Regions from separate parts of the Streptomyces sp. NPDC058289 genome, predicted to be linked through region 2. Evidence: riboswitches for the same ligand, from Rfam matches in the RefSeq annotation. Region 2 holds a riboswitch; the other holds the start of a gene.
What was found. A riboswitch is a leader RNA that binds a small molecule or an ion and turns the genes downstream of it on or off. The one in region 2 is predicted to bind S-adenosylmethionine.

Region 1 (7,347 bases), on a different contig from region 2:
GTGTGTACCTGACGCTGTTCTTCCACCCGAGCATGAACGAAGTGCACTACGACGGTTCGTACATCCCCATGCAGGGTGTCGCGATGTCGGAGGCCTTCAAGTCGACCCTGGAAATCAGCTTCGACGTCCGCGGCGGTCTGCTCATCCGGCAGATCCACCACTGGTCGGCGCTGATCTTCATCGCGGCGATGCTCGTGCACATGATGCGCGTGTTCTTCACCGGCGCGTTCCGCAAGCCCCGTGAGGTCAACTGGGTCTTCGGCTTCCTGCTGCTGGTCCTCGGCATGTTCACCGGTTTCACCGGTTACTCCCTGCCGGACGACCTGCTCTCGGGCACCGGTGTCCGCTTCATGGAAGGCGCGATGCTGTCCGTGCCGATCGTCGGCACGTACCTGTCGTTCTTCTTCTTCGGCGGGGAGTTCCCCGGCGGCGACTTCGTGGGCCGGCTCTACTCGGTGCACATCCTGCTGCTGCCCGGCATCATGATGGGCCTGCTGGTGGCCCACCTGATCCTGGTCTTCTACCACAAGCACACCCAGTTCGCGGGCCCCGGCAAGACCGAGAAGAACGTCGTCGGCATGCCGCTGCTCCCGGTCTACATGGCCAAGGCCGGAGGATTCTTCTTCCTGGTCTTCGGCGTCATCGCGCTGATCGCGGGCATCGCCTCGATCAACCCGATCTGGGCGCTCGGCCCGTACCGCCCGGACCACGTGTCCACCGGTGCGCAGCCCGACTGGTACATGGGCTTCTCCGAGGGCCTGATCCGTGCGATGCCCGGTTGGGAGATCAACCTGTGGGGCCACACCCTGGCCCTCGGCGTGTTCATCCCGTTCACGATCTTCCCGCTGGTCCTGGCCACCATCGCGGTCTACCCGTTCATCGAGTCCTGGGTCACCGGGGACAAGCGCGAGCACCACATCCTGGACCGCCCGCGCAACGCCCCGACCCGTACGGGCTTCGGTGTGGCATGGCTGACGTGGTACGTCATCCTGCTGATCGCCGGTGGAAACGACATGTTCGCGCAGTACTTCCACCTGTCGATCAACTCGATCACCTGGTTCGCACGCATCGGGTTCTTCGTCGGCCCGGTCATCGCCTTCATCATCACCAAGCGGATCTGCCTCGGCCTCCAGCGCCGGGACCGGGACAAGGTGCTGCACGGTCGCGAGACCGGCATCATCAAGCGCCTGCCGCACGGTGAGTTCGTGGAGGTCCACGAGCCGCTCTCGCAGGGCAAGCTGCACACGCTCACCTCGTACGACCAGTACGAGCCCGCCGAGATCGGCCCCACGGTCGACGAGAACGGTGTCGAGCGCAAGGTGAAGCCGCTGGAGAAGCTCCGCGCCAAGCTCAGCAAGGGCTACTACGGGGAGAACAACCAGATCCCGAAGCCCACGGTCGAGGAGTACAAGGAGATCCAGAGCGGCCACGGCCACCACTGATCTCCCGCATCACGGCTTCACATGCTTCACGCAGTACGCACCACGCATGACTGCTTGAGGGACTGATTCAGGTCAGTCCTGGTGTCGCCACGGCGAGAGCCCCGTCCAGTGTCTGGACGGGGCTCTTTGCCGTCCCCGGGGCTGGATAGGCTGAAGCCCTTCCCATTCGACGTGGAATCCTCGATGAGCAGCAGGAGCGGACCATGAACCTGGTGACCCCGGCAGGCGGCGACAGCGCGGCGGCCCGCGGCTGGCCGGGCGTTCTGGAGGCCCTGCTGACCGGCCGTGACCTCGGCGCCGACGACACGGCCTGGGCCATGGACCGGATCATGCGCGGGGAGGCCACCGACGCCCAGATCGCCGGCTTCGCGGTCGCGCTGCGGGCCAAGGGGGAGACGGTCTCCGAGATCAACGGCCTGGTCCGCGCCATGTACGCACACGCCAACCTGATCGAGGTGCCGGGCCGGACGGTGGACATCGTCGGCACCGGGGGCGACGGGGCCAAGACGGTCAACATCTCCACGATGTCGGCGATCGTGGTGGCCGGTACGGGCGCCAAGGTCGTCAAGCACGGCAACCGGGCCTCGTCCTCCGCGAGCGGCTCCTCGGACGTCCTGGAGAAGCTCGGCGTCAACCTCGACCTCACCCCCGCGCGGGTCGTGGAGGTGGCCGAGGAAGCCGGAATCACCTTCTGCTTCGCGGTCAAGTTCCACCCCGCGCTGCGGCACGTGGCGGCGGCCCGCCGGGAGCTCGGCATCCGGACCACCTTCAACTTCCTCGGCCCGCTGACCAACCCGGCACGGGTCCGGGCACAGGCAACCGGTGTGGCCGACGCGCGGGTGGCCCCGATCGTCGCGGGCGTCCTGGCGGAGCGGGGCTCCTCGGCGCTGGTCTTCCGCGGTGACGACGGGCTCGACGAGCTCACCACCACGGCGACCTCCCGGGTCTGGTGGGTCCGCGACGGCGAGGTCAGGGAGCAGGGCTTCGACCCGCGCGACATCGGCATCCCGCTGGTTCCGGTCTCCGCCCTGGCCGGCGCGGACGCCTCGTTCAACGCGGACGTGGCCCGCCGCCTGCTGGCCGGCGAGACCGGCCCGGTCCGCGACGCGGTGCTCCTGAACTCGGCGGCGGCCCTGGTCGCGCTGGACCCGGGTACGGGCACCCTGGAGGAGCAGCTCGCCGCCGGTGTCGTACGGGCGGCGGAGTCGGTGGACTCGGGCGCGGCCCGGGCGGCGCTGGCCCGCTGGGCGGCGGCGAGCAACGCGTAGCCGCTGCGACACGTAGCCGCTGCGCGGTGGCCGTTCCGACGGGATCCGGCCAAGATCCAGCAACGACCCCGGTCCGCCATGTGGACCGGGGTCTTGCGTTCGGAAGATCGTGTGGCAGGATTCTCCTCAGGTCACGAGTGACAGCGTTTAGGCCCCGGCTTGCTGTCCGGCAACCCTCCTTCCGTGGCGGGGTGCCCCGGGTGATGACCAGGTCGTAGGCAGTGAGGTCTACGGCAAGCGCGGATCCCTCGAACACCAGGGGTCCTGGTCTCTCGAGGAGCGTTTCCGTGAGCAAGCGAATGCGATAGGGCGAGTCCGCCCCTTCTTCACCCCTCGGAACAGGGTCACTTCCGCGTACCCGCAGCACACCTGCGGCAGCACATCTGTGTGCGGCGGCCGATCCGCATTCCGGGGCACTCCCGTACCCCGAACGGCGCAGCGCCGTATCCGCGTACGGGCACACCGAAGCCATTCAGACCTGCCTGCCGGGAGATACCGCCATGTCCGCAACCCTGAACGCCACCACCGTCGCCGCTGCCGCCGTCACCTCTGCGGCCGAGGGCCCCGCCTGTGCCGAGCCGCTGGCGGTCCTCGGCCGCGAGGTCACCGTGCCGCTCGTCACCGGTGGCGAGGTCACCTACGCCGCCCTCGACTACGCGGCCAGCGCCCCCGCGCTCCAGCGGGTCTGGGACGACGTGGCCGCGTACGCCCCGTACTACGGCAGCGTCCACCGCGGCGCCGGGTACCTCTCGCAGCTCTCCACCGACCTGTTCGAGCAGAGCCGGGTCACGGTCGCCGAGTTCCTCGACTGCCGGCCCTCCGACCAGGTGGTCTTCACCCGGTCCACCACCGACTCCCTCAACCTGCTCGCCGCCGTGCTCCCGGCCGACTGCCAGGTCTTCGTCTTCGAGACCGAGCACCACGCCTCGCTGCTCCCGTGGACGAACGCCCAGGTCACCTACCTCAACGCCCCCCGCACCCCGGACGAGGCCGTCGCCACCCTGGAGCGCGCCCTGGCCGACCGCGACCCCTACGGCCCGGCGCTGGTCTGCGTCACCGGAGCCTCCAACGTCACCGGCGAGCTGTGGCCCGTCAAGGAGCTCGCCGCCGCCGCGCACGCCCACGGCGCCCGGATCGTCCTGGACGCCGCCCAGCTGGCCCCGCACCACCCCGTCTCCGTCCAGGACCTCGACGTGGACTGGGTCGCCTTCTCCGGACACAAGCTCTACGCGCCCTTCGGCTCGGGCGTGCTCGCCGGCCGCGCGGACTGGCTCCAGGAGGCGGACCCGTACCTCGCCGGCGGTGGAGCCTCCCGCAAGGTGGCCCGCCGCGAGGACGGCGGCGTGGACGTCGAGTGGCACACCACCGCCGCCCGCCACGAGGCCGGCTCCCCGAACGTCATCGGCGTCTACTCCATCGCCTCCGCCTGCAAGGCGCTGCAGGAGGCCGGCTTCGAGAACCTCGTCGCCCGCGAGCAGCGCCTCATCACCAAGGTCCGCGAAGGCCTCGCCGAGGTCCCGGCGGTCCGCGTCCTGTCCCTCTTCGGCGACGACGCCCCGCGCGTGGGCGTCATCTCCTTCGTCGTCGACGGCTGGAACAGCTCGCACTTCGCCGCCGCGCTCTCCGCCGAGTACGGCATCGGCGTCCGCGACGGCCTGTTCTGCGCCCACCCGCTGGTCCGCACCCTGCTCGGCAGCGAGCCGCAGGCGCAGGGCGAGTGCGGAGCCCCGGAGGCGGCCCCGGGGGAGCGGTCCCTGAACGCGATCCGCGTCAGCTTCGGCGCCGGCACCCCCGACGAGCACGTGGACCGCTTCGTCCGCGCCGTCAAGGAGCTCGTCGCGGACGGCGCCAAGTGGCAGTACCGCACCGAAGAGGGCCGCTGCGTCCCGGCCGTCTGACAGGCTGCGGGGTATGACCTACTGGGACCCGATACCGACCGTGCGCGCCTGCGTGGTCGGTGAGCCGCTGCCGGGCCACGCGCTGTGGGTACCGGCGTACCGCCCGCCGTGGGGCCCGTGGCCGGACGCGTGGGCGGAGCGCGACTGGCGCAATGTGCCGGGGCCGTTCTACGGCGCGGGAACCGACACGTGCTGGATGGGGCGGGAGGTCGCGCCCGCCCACGTGCTCTACAACGACGACTTGGGTGACGAGTTCGTCTACCGGCAGCCGTGCGACGCCGAGGAGACGTACCGGGTGATCGCCGCGGCGTTCCAGGACCCGATGGTGGGCTACCAGTGCGACGGCGACGTGCGCTGGACGCCGGAGCTGGTCCGCGAGTGGTGGAGCGAACGCGGCCGCGTCCGTGAATGGGCCCGTGACCTGGACCGGAAGTGGTCGATCTCGACGCGGGCCGACGAGCGTGAAGCCGCCGGCGGGGCCCGCGCGTACGTGGCCCACATCGACGGGGACCTCGCGGACTACCTGCGCGGCTACCTCTTCCGGCTCGGAGAGGGCCGCCCCGCCCGGCCGGGCGAGGCGTTGCCCGTGCTCTGAACGGCTACGCGTCGAGGCCGATCGCGAACGCCGCTTCCAGGTCGTGCTGGGAGTACGTGCGGAACGCCACGTGCGTGTCCGTCCCCTCCACGCCCGGGATCTTGCTGATGCGGCCGGGGATGATGTCGGCCAGGTCCTCGTGCCGGGACACCCGGACCATCGCGATGAGGTCGTACGTACCCGTGACCGAGTAGACCTCGCTGACGCTGTCCAGCGCGGCGATGGCCTCGGCGATCTCGGGGATCCGGTCCACGCTGGTCTTGATGAGCACGAGTGCGGTGATCACGGTTGGCTGTCTCCCTCGCCTACTGTCACTGGTCGACTCACTCTAGTCCCACCCCGGTAGCGGGCCCACGCGTAGAGGAAGCCCACCGAGAAGCCCACCACGTGGGCCAGATAGGCGACTCCGGGGCCGCTCGCCGCGCGGTGTGCCGCCAGCCACTGGAGACCGAACCAGAACATCAGCACGATCCACGCCGGGAAGCGCAGCGGCAGGAAGAACAGGAACGGGAACAGGCTCGTCACCCGTGCCTTGGGAAACAGGTACAGGAAGGCCCCCAGGACCGCGGAGATCGCCCCGGAGGCCCCGACCAGGGTCTGGTCCGAGGAGGCGTAGGCCGCCGCGTACGCCGCCAGGGCCAGGTAGCCCGTACAGACGTAGAAGCAGAGGAACCCGGCCCGGCCCATGCGCCGCTCCGTCATCGCCCCGAAGACGTAGAGGAAGAGCATGTTGCCCAGCAGGTGCAGCCAGCTCCCGTGCACGAACAGGGCCGTGAGGGGGGTGAGCGCCGCCCGGCCCGAGCCGGCGAACAGCTCGTCCGGTACCACGCCCCAGCGCCGGAAGTACGCCGTGCCCGTGGTCAGGAGCTGATCGCCCGTCCCGTAGACCGGGTTCAGCCCCGACGCCGGGCTCAGCACGAACACCACGCAGCAGCCGGCGATCAGCGCGTGGGTGACCACCGGGCCCCGGGCGGCCTCGCGTACGGCCTGCCACCTTACGATCATGCGACCGAGCATGACCCAGCCGGGCCCACCAGCGGGTGCGGCAGGCCGTAGGGTTACGAGCTACGCACGCACGCGCGCGCCACCCGTGACGACACGGGAGGGTGCGGTGCTTGCTCCATGTGAGCGATAGAAGGAGAGAGCGGCCTGATGACGGTTCCCCTGCCGACCGACACCACCCGGTGGCGCTGCACCCTGTGCGGCAACCTCACGCGCTTCGACGTCACCCGTTCGTCGAAGGTCGTGGAGTACGTCCACCTGGACCTCGCCGGGGAGCCCAAGGTCGAGGAGCGCGAGGTGGTCAATGAGACCATCGAGTCGGTGCGCTGCCGCTGGTGCAACGCGGTGGACCAGATCGAGCTCGTCGACAGGCCGGGCGCGGACTCCTGAAGGAGCCCCGCCCACAGGTGAATGACGGTAGGGGTGACGGATTGTGGAGCCAGCAAGCGGCGCTGAGCCGGCCGACGCGGCCGGCGACGCCGCGGAGGTCCTCGACCGCCCGCTGCCGGAAGGCGTGCGGCGCCGGGTCGTCGCACTCGTCTCGGACGCCTTCGGCGGGCTGACGGTCGCGGACCTCCCGGCGCAGTTGCGCCAGTACGCCCGTTTCACCCCGACGCGGCGCGCCAAGTTCGCGGGCAACGCCATGGCCACGGCCGTGGAGAGCGACCCCGTCTTCCGGGGCCGGGTCGCCGAGAAGTTCCGCGAGGCACAGGCCGACCTGGCCTCCGCGCTGGAGTCGGGCGCCCCGCCCGCCGCCGCCGATCCGCTGGACGTGGCGGCCGCCGCGTACGTGCTGCGGCCGGCCGGCTGGGTCAAGCTGGTCGCGGCCGCGGGCGAGGAGGCGCAGCGCGCCGACGCCGAGCGGGTCGACGAGGAGGCCCGCCGCGAGATGGAGCGGCTCCGCGAGGAGCTGACCCACGTACGGGAACTGCAGCGCACGGGTGTGGACCAGGTGCGGGCCGAGCTGGAGGCGGCGCGCAAGGAAGCGGAATCGCTTCAGCGCAAGCTGCGCAGTGCCCTCAGCGACGTCAAGCGGGGCGACGCGGCCCTGCGCAAGATCAACGCTGAGGTCGACGGCATCCGCGCCGAGGCGGCCGCCCAGGTGACCACCGCGGAGAGCGAGACCCGGCGGCTCAAGTCCC
Region 2 (7,347 bases):
GAACTCCGCCGAGCCCCAGTTCCACGGCTTGCCGGAGCCCGGGTCCGGGGCGTCGAGGAGCAGCAGGTCCTCCCCGTACTCCCCGCAGCGCTCCACGTGCTGCGCCGTCGCCCGCAGCAGTGTGCGCCCCTCGGCGCGCAGCGCCGCGAAGTCCTCCGGGCCCTCCTCGCCGTGCAGCTGCACGCCCCGTACGCCGCTCTCCTCGGCGAACCGCCGCACCTCGGCGACGGACTGCCCCCGGAACACCCCCACGGTGAGCACCCCGTCCGGCACCCCCGCGGCCAGCTCCCGCGCGGCGGCGGCGTCGACCGTACGCGGGCTCCCGGGCGCGAAGACGAAGCCGACGGCATCGGCTCCGGCGGCCACGGCCACCTCGACGTCGTGCGCGGTCTTGAGCCCGCAGATCTTGACGAACACATCAGTCATGTCATGCAGTCAACCAGGTCATGACGGCGCATCGACGATCAGTCCGGCATCCCGTGCGGCATCGGCCAGGCGCTTGTCGTACGTCACGAACGAGGTCAGCCGCTCTCCGATGCTGAGCGCCGGCGCCAGATGGACGGCGTCGAGGCTTCGAACCGTGGCCGGCCGCACGGTTTGGGCGAGAATGCGGATGCCGGGATCAAGATCGATACTGGCCCAACCCGTCTCCGCTCTTTCATCGAGCCACTCACGCAATGCCTGCGACTCGGATTCCGCGTGGACCAGCTTCGGCCGCTCTGACGGCCACGGATCGCGAGCTGCCGTCCCGCGTGAGAACAGCCGGGGCGTGCTCGGTCTCCGAGTCGGTGCGGATCGTCACGGTGTCAGCCATGACATCGACGTAAGACGAAACGTCTTACGCTGCCGGCCGCCTCGCGCGAAAACGCCCGAGGGCGGCACCCCCTCCGTCAGGAAGGGGTGCCGCCCTCGGTACGTGAAGAACAGCCGATCTACCTTCGGGCCGGAGCCCGGGGGTGGATCAGAAGTCCATGTCGCCGCCCGGCATGCCGCCGCCGGCACCGGCGCCGGCCTTCTCGGGCTTGTCAGCGATGACGGCCTCGGTGGTGAGGAAGAGGGCCGCGATCGACGCCGCGTTCTGCAGGGCAGAGCGGGTGACCTTCGCCGGGTCGATGATGCCCGACGCGATCATGTCGACGTACTCGCCGGTCGCGGCGTTCAGGCCCCAACCGATCTGCAGGTTGCGGACCTTCTCCACGACGACGCCACCCTCGAGACCACCGTTGACGGCGATCTGCTTGAGCGGGGCCTCCAGCGCGAGCTTGACGGCGTTGGCGCCGGTCGCCTCGTCGCCGGTGAGCTCGAGCTTGTCGAAGACCGAGGAGGCCTGCAGCAGGGCCACGCCGCCACCGGCGACGATGCCCTCTTCGACGGCCGCCTTCGCGTTGCGAACGGCGTCCTCGATGCGGTGCTTGCGCTCCTTGAGCTCGACCTCGGTCGCGGCGCCGGCCTTGATGACCGCAACACCGCCGGCGAGCTTCGCCAGGCGCTCCTGCAGCTTCTCGCGGTCGTAGTCCGAGTCGGAGTTCTCGATCTCGGCGCGGATCTGGTTGACGCGACCCTGGACCTGGTCGCTGTCACCGGCACCGTCGACGATGGTGGTCTCGTCCTTGGTGATGACGACCTTGCGGGCGCGGCCGAGCAGGTCGAGACCGGCGTTCTCGAGCTTGAGGCCGACCTCCTCGGAGATGACCGTGCCGCCCGTGAGGATGGCGATGTCGCCGAGCATGGCCTTGCGACGGTCACCGAAGCCCGGGGCCTTGACGGCGACGGACTTGAAGGTGCCGCGGATCTTGTTGACGACGAGGGTGGAGAGCGCCTCGCCCTCGACGTCCTCGGCGATGATCAGCAGCGGCTTGCCGGACTGCATGACCTTCTCCAGGAGCGGCAGCAGGTCCTTGACCGAGCCGATCTTGGAGTTGACGATCAGGATGTACGGGTCGTCGAGGGACGACTCCATGCGCTCCATGTCGGTGGCGAAGTACGCCGAGATGTAGCCCTTGTCGAAGCGCATGCCCTCGGTGAGCTCGAGCTCCAGGCCGAAGGTCTGCGACTCCTCGACCGTGATGACGCCTTCCTTGCCGACCTTGTCCATGGCCTCGGCGATGAGCTCGCCGATCTGGGTGTCGGCGGCGGAGATGGAGGCCGTCGAAGCGATCTGCTCCTTGGTCTCGACGTCCTTGGCCTGCGCCAGCAGGGCGGCGGAGACGGCCTCGACGGCCTTCTCGATACCGCGCTTGAGGGCCATCGGGTTCGCACCGGCGGCCACGTTGCGCAGACCCTCGCGGACGAGCGCCTGGGCGAGAACGGTGGCGGTGGTCGTACCGTCGCCGGCGACGTCGTCCGTCTTCTTGGCGACTTCCTTGACCAGCTCGGCGCCGATCTTCTCGTACGGGTCCTCGAGCTCGATCTCCTTGGCGATGGAGACACCATCGTTGGTGATCGTGGGCGCGCCCCACTTCTTCTCAAGGACGACGTTGCGACCCTTGGGGCCAAGGGTGACCTTGACGGCGTCGGCGAGCTGGTTCATCCCACGCTCGAGGCCGCGGCGGGCCTCCTCGTCGAACGCAATGATCTTGGCCATCTGAAGTGGTCCTCCCGGACAGCGGTGGATTGCTCCCGGACCGCGCCCGCGCCCGCGACGGACGGCCTGCGTGCCCGGCGGTTCCTTCCCACCGGACCCTGCGGGCCTCACCGACCCGGTCCTCGTTTAGTAGCACTCTCACCCGGAGAGTGCTAACGCCAATGATTAGCACTCGACCCCCCCGAGTGCAAGCGGCTTCGAGCAACCCGGGATGAACACCCAGACGCCGCAAGGGCTCCGGAGCCGCCACGCACGAGGGGCCCGCATCCCGTGTCCAGGATGTGGGCCCCTCGTACATATGCCGTTGTGCCGTCGTGCGCGGCCGCTGTGCGCGACCGCGTACGTGTCGGTGGTCGATCGCGGTCGGACTAGCCGGCGGCGAGCTTGACCATGTCCGCCTGCGGACCCTTCTGGCCCTGCGAGATCTCGAATTCGACCCGCTGACCTTCTTCAAGGGTGCGGTACCCGTCCATCTGGATGGCGCTGTAGTGGACGAACACATCCGCACCACCGTCGACCGCGATGAAGCCGTAGCCCTTCTCCGCGTTGAACCACTTGACGGTGCCCTGAGCCATGCCTAACTCCCCTATTACTGGCCCTTGCGCAGGACCGCACTTCGCGGTCCCGGGTCAGAACTTGCGCCGGAACGCCTCGACCGGGGCTGAATGTATCCGCACCGCTGCTGTCTGCAACAGGTCATTCCGACGAGAATTCTGGACACACCAAAAGATTGAAATAGGGTGAAAACCAGGAATATTCCAGGGCAACTCGGGCCGGACAAACGCCGCCAACGACCCATAGCGCACTTGCATGTTGACTCAATGTCAACCCTCGCGCGACCCGCTCATATGCGGCGGGCAAGAACAGCGGAGGGGACTTCCCCAACCCTACCGCGCCCAACCAAGCAGAATTCCCCCCTCCGTTTGGTAACGGAGGGGGGAATTCAGTTTCTACGAAGTGTTACGAAGCCCTACGAAGGCCCACGAAGCCCGACGAGCCTCAGCAGCCGCCCGCGACGGCGGGGATGATCGAGATGCCGGCGCCGTCCGGAGTGGACGTCTGCAGCCCGCCCTCGAAGCGCACGTCGTCGTCGTTGACGTAGACGTTGACGAAGCGGCGCAGCTTGCCCTGGTCGTCCAGGACGCGCGCGGCGATGCCGGGGTGGCTGGCCTCCAGGGACTGGATGACCTCTTCGAGGGTCGCACCCTCGGCGGCGACCTCGGCCTGGCCGCCGGTGTAGGTGCGCAGGATGGTGGGGATGCGGACGTTGACGCTCATGGCGCTACTGCCTTTCCGGTGTGCAGGGAGGGAGAGATCAGGCCAGGTTGGCGGCGCGGAACGCGTCCAGGCTGGGGCGGATGGTGGCGGTCTGGCCACCACCTTCGGCCACCGCCTCCAGGGTCTTGAGGCCGTCACCGGTGTTCAGGATCACGGTGGTCAGCGTGGGGTCGAGCTGCCCGTTCTCGACGAGCTTCTTCGTCACGCCGACGGTCACGCCGCCCGCGGTCTCGGCGAAGATGCCCTCGGTCTGCGCGAGCAGCTTGATGGCCTCGACGACCTGGGTGTCGTTGACGTCCTCGACGTACCCGCCGGTGCGGCGCGCGATGTCCAGGACGTACGGGCCGTCCGCCGGGTTGCCGATGGCCAGCGACTTGGCGATGGTGTTCGGCTTCTGCGGGCGGACCACCTCGTGACCGGCCTTGAAGGCGGTCGAGACGGGCGAGCAGCCCTCGGCCTGGGCGCCGAAGATCTTGTACGGCTTGTCCTCGACGAGGCCGAGCTTGATCAGCTCCTGCAGACCCTTGTCGATCTTCGTGAGCTGCGAGCCGGACGCGATCGGGATGACGATCTGGTCGGGCAGCTGCCAGCCGAGCTGCTCGCAGATCTCGTACGCCAAGGTCTTGGAACCCTCGCCGTAGTACGGGCGCAGGTTGACGTTGACGAAGCCCCAGCCCTCGCCCAGCGGGTCGCCGATGAGCTCGGAGCAGAAGCGGTTGACGTCGTCGTAGTTGCCCTCGATGCCGACCAGGTCGCCACCGTAGACACCGGCCATGACGACCTTGCCCTGCTCCAGGTCGTGCGGGATGAACACGCAGGAGCGGAAGCCGGCGCGGGCGGCCGCGGCGCCGACGGCGCCGGCCAGGTTGCCGGTGGAGGAACAGGAGAGGGTGGTGAAGCCGAAGGCGCGGGCGGCCTCGACGGCGATGGCCACGACGCGGTCCTTGAAGGAGTGCGTCGGGTTGCCGGAGTCGTCCTTGACGTACAGCTTGCCGGTGACGCCGAGCTCCTTGGCCAGGTTGGCCGCGTCCACGAGCTTGGTGAAGCCGGGGTTCAGGCTCGGCTTGGAGGCCACGTCCGCCGGGACGGGCAGCAGCGGCGCGTAGCGCCAGATGTTGTTCGGGCCGGCCTCGATGGCGGCGCGCAGGGCTTCCGGGTCGCCCAGGGGCAGCTCGTAGGCGACTTCGAGCGGTCCGAAGCACTCGGCGCAGGCGAAGATCGGGCCGAGCTCGAAGCGGGTACCGCACTCACGACAGGAAAGGCCGGTGGCGGGACCGAGATCGACAGAGGTGCCGGACGCATTGATTTCAACGGTTTCGGCAGAGGTTGCGACAGACTGTGCAGCCATGATGGCGAGGCCCTTTCTCCTCATCTTCCCCATGGCGCACTTCGCCATGAGACGGAATTGGCACCTTCCCTAGCCGGGGACCTCGCTGCGGCGCTGGAATGCGCGATCGCGAGAACCGACTGGAGGGTTGCCGGGGCTTCAACGGGCCGTGTCCCTCTGCCCCTCTGGATGAGCGGTATGGCACCGGCACACGCGCTCTGTGGCGCGCCGGTGCGTTTGTACGCGGGCCCCCCGGCATGCGGTGGACCATCGCGTTGTTCAAGACTGTAACCGAAGGCCCGGGTGGTTGAGACAGCCGTCCGAACCGCGAGATGGATCACATTTCGGTCCAAACCAGTGAAGAACCAGGGAGTGCTGAAGGTGCTGGAAGAGGTGGAGCGCTGGTTGGCAGACCGCTCCTGGTCCGCCGCCGACCGACCGCTCGGCCAGCTGCTTTCCGCCAAGCGGGCAGCGGGGACCACGGTGAGCGTGGTGTTGCCGGCGCTGAACGAGGAGGCGACGGTCGGCGCGATCGTCGAGGTGATCCGGCGCGATCTGATCGAGGGCCTGCCGGTGCCGCTGGTGGACGAGCTCGTCGTGATCGACTCGGGCTCCACGGACCGCACCGCGGAGGTCGCGGCCAAGGCCGGAGCCCGGGTGGTGCACCGCGACGAGGTCCTGCCGCGGATACCGGCGCTGCCCGGCAAGGGCGAGGTGCTGTGGCGCTCACTGCTGGCCACCACCGGTGACATCGTCTGCTTCGTGGACGCCGACCTGCGCGATTTCTCGGCCACCTTCGTGTCGGGAATCGTCGGCCCGCTGCTGACCGATCCGGACGTGCGGTTCGTCAAGGCGATGTACGACCGCCCCCTCGGCCAGGAGTTCAGCGACCCGACCGGCCTCACCTCCGCCAAGGCCCACGGCCAGGGCGGCCGGGTCACGGAGCTGGTGGCCCGCCCCCTGCTCAACCTGCACTGGCCGCAGCTGGCCGGCTTCGTCCAGCCGCTCGGCGGCGAGTACGCCGTGCGCCGCGAGCTGCTGGAGCGGCTGCCGTTCCCCGTGGGCTACGGGGTCGAGCTGGGCCTGCTGGTGGACGCGCTGCACACGGCCGGGCTGGACGCGCTGGCCCAGGTGGACGTGGGCGTACGGCTGCACCGGCACCAGGACGGCCAGGCCCTGGGCAGGATGGCCGCCGCGATCTACCGCACGGCGCAGGTGCGGCTCTCGCGCGGGCACCTCGTACGCCCCGAGCTGACGCAGTTCGAGCGCGGCCCGGACGGGTTCGTACCGCACACCTACGCCGTGGACACCGAGGAGCGGCCGCCGATGCGGAACATCGAGGAGTACGCACGCCGTCGCGTGGCGTAACGTCCGGCTGCCGGAAGGGCAGTCGTCAGGCGCGCCAAGCGCGTCAAGCCCGCTGCCGCAAGGTAAGCAGGAATCTCCCGGCCTCAGCCGGGAGAGCGCTTCAAGGCGGCCACGTGCTCCACCGCTCGACCAGCCCGCACGGCGGCCGCCACGCTCACGACACTCGGCGGTGTGGTCTTCCTCTCGGTCAGGCGGACGCGCAGGCGCTGACGTTTGACCGGCGGCGAGGCGGGCTAGGTTCGCCGCATGGCTTCCCAAGTGCTCGTAGCCGCGAATCGCGGCCCCCTCTCGTACGCCCTCGCCGCGGACGGCACGCTCAGTGCCCGCCGCGGCGGGGGCGGCCTCGTCTCCGGCCTCTCCACCGCCCTCGCGGAGCAACCCGGGGCGCTGTGGATCTGCGCGGCGCTGTCGGACGCGGACCGGGAGGCGGTACGACGGGGAGTCGCCGAGCCGGGCGTACGGATGCTGCCGATCGACCCGGAGGTCTACGACGGCGCGTACAACGGCATCGCGAACTCGGTGCTGTGGTTCCTCCACCACCACCTGTACGAGATCCCGCGCGAGCCGGTCTTCGACGCGGAGTTCCGGCGGCGCTGGGCTTCGTACGTCACGTACAACGAGGCCTTCGCGGCGGCGCTCGCGGAGGAGGCGGCCGAGGGGGCGGCGGTCCTGATCCAGGACTACCACCTGGCCCTGGCCCCCGGAATGCTCCGGGAGCTCCGCCCCGACCTGCGGATCGGACACTTCACGCACACGCCGTGGGCCTCGACGGAGTTCATGAACATGCTCC

Region 1: linked by a shared signal. The riboswitch ahead of ACFVX6_RS36820 (aminotransferase class V-fold PLP-dependent enzyme) and the one ahead of thrC (threonine synthase) in region 2 are both predicted to bind S-adenosylmethionine.

What each region holds. Positions count from the first base shown of each region.
Region 1 is NZ_JBHVYI010000120.1:11,586-18,932, reverse strand. It holds gene ACFVX6_RS36830 (cytochrome bc complex cytochrome b subunit) at 1-1,442, shown strand, start outside; gene trpD (anthranilate phosphoribosyltransferase) at 1,646-2,710, shown strand; SAM riboswitch class IV at 2,840-2,956, shown strand; gene ACFVX6_RS36820 (aminotransferase class V-fold PLP-dependent enzyme) at 3,211-4,608, shown strand; gene ACFVX6_RS36815 (ferredoxin) at 4,622-5,203, shown strand; gene ACFVX6_RS36810 (Lrp/AsnC family transcriptional regulator) at 5,208-5,489, opposite strand; gene ACFVX6_RS36805 (rhomboid family intramembrane serine protease) at 5,486-6,220, opposite strand; gene ACFVX6_RS36800 (hypothetical protein) at 6,356-6,595, shown strand; gene ACFVX6_RS36795 (NYN domain-containing protein) at 6,636-7,347, shown strand, end outside.
Region 2 is NZ_JBHVYI010000062.1:1,118-8,464, reverse strand. It holds gene ACFVX6_RS27670 (phosphoribosylanthranilate isomerase) at 1-426, opposite strand, end outside; gene ACFVX6_RS27665 (hypothetical protein) at 445-678, opposite strand; gene groL (chaperonin GroEL) at 962-2,584, opposite strand; gene ACFVX6_RS27655 (cold-shock protein) at 2,953-3,159, opposite strand; gene ACFVX6_RS27650 (ubiquitin-like small modifier protein 1) at 3,584-3,862, opposite strand; gene thrC (threonine synthase) at 3,900-5,210, opposite strand; SAM riboswitch class I at 5,228-5,385, opposite strand; gene ACFVX6_RS27640 (glucosyl-3-phosphoglycerate synthase) at 5,571-6,557, shown strand; gene ACFVX6_RS27635 (trehalose-6-phosphate synthase) at 6,804-7,347, shown strand, end outside.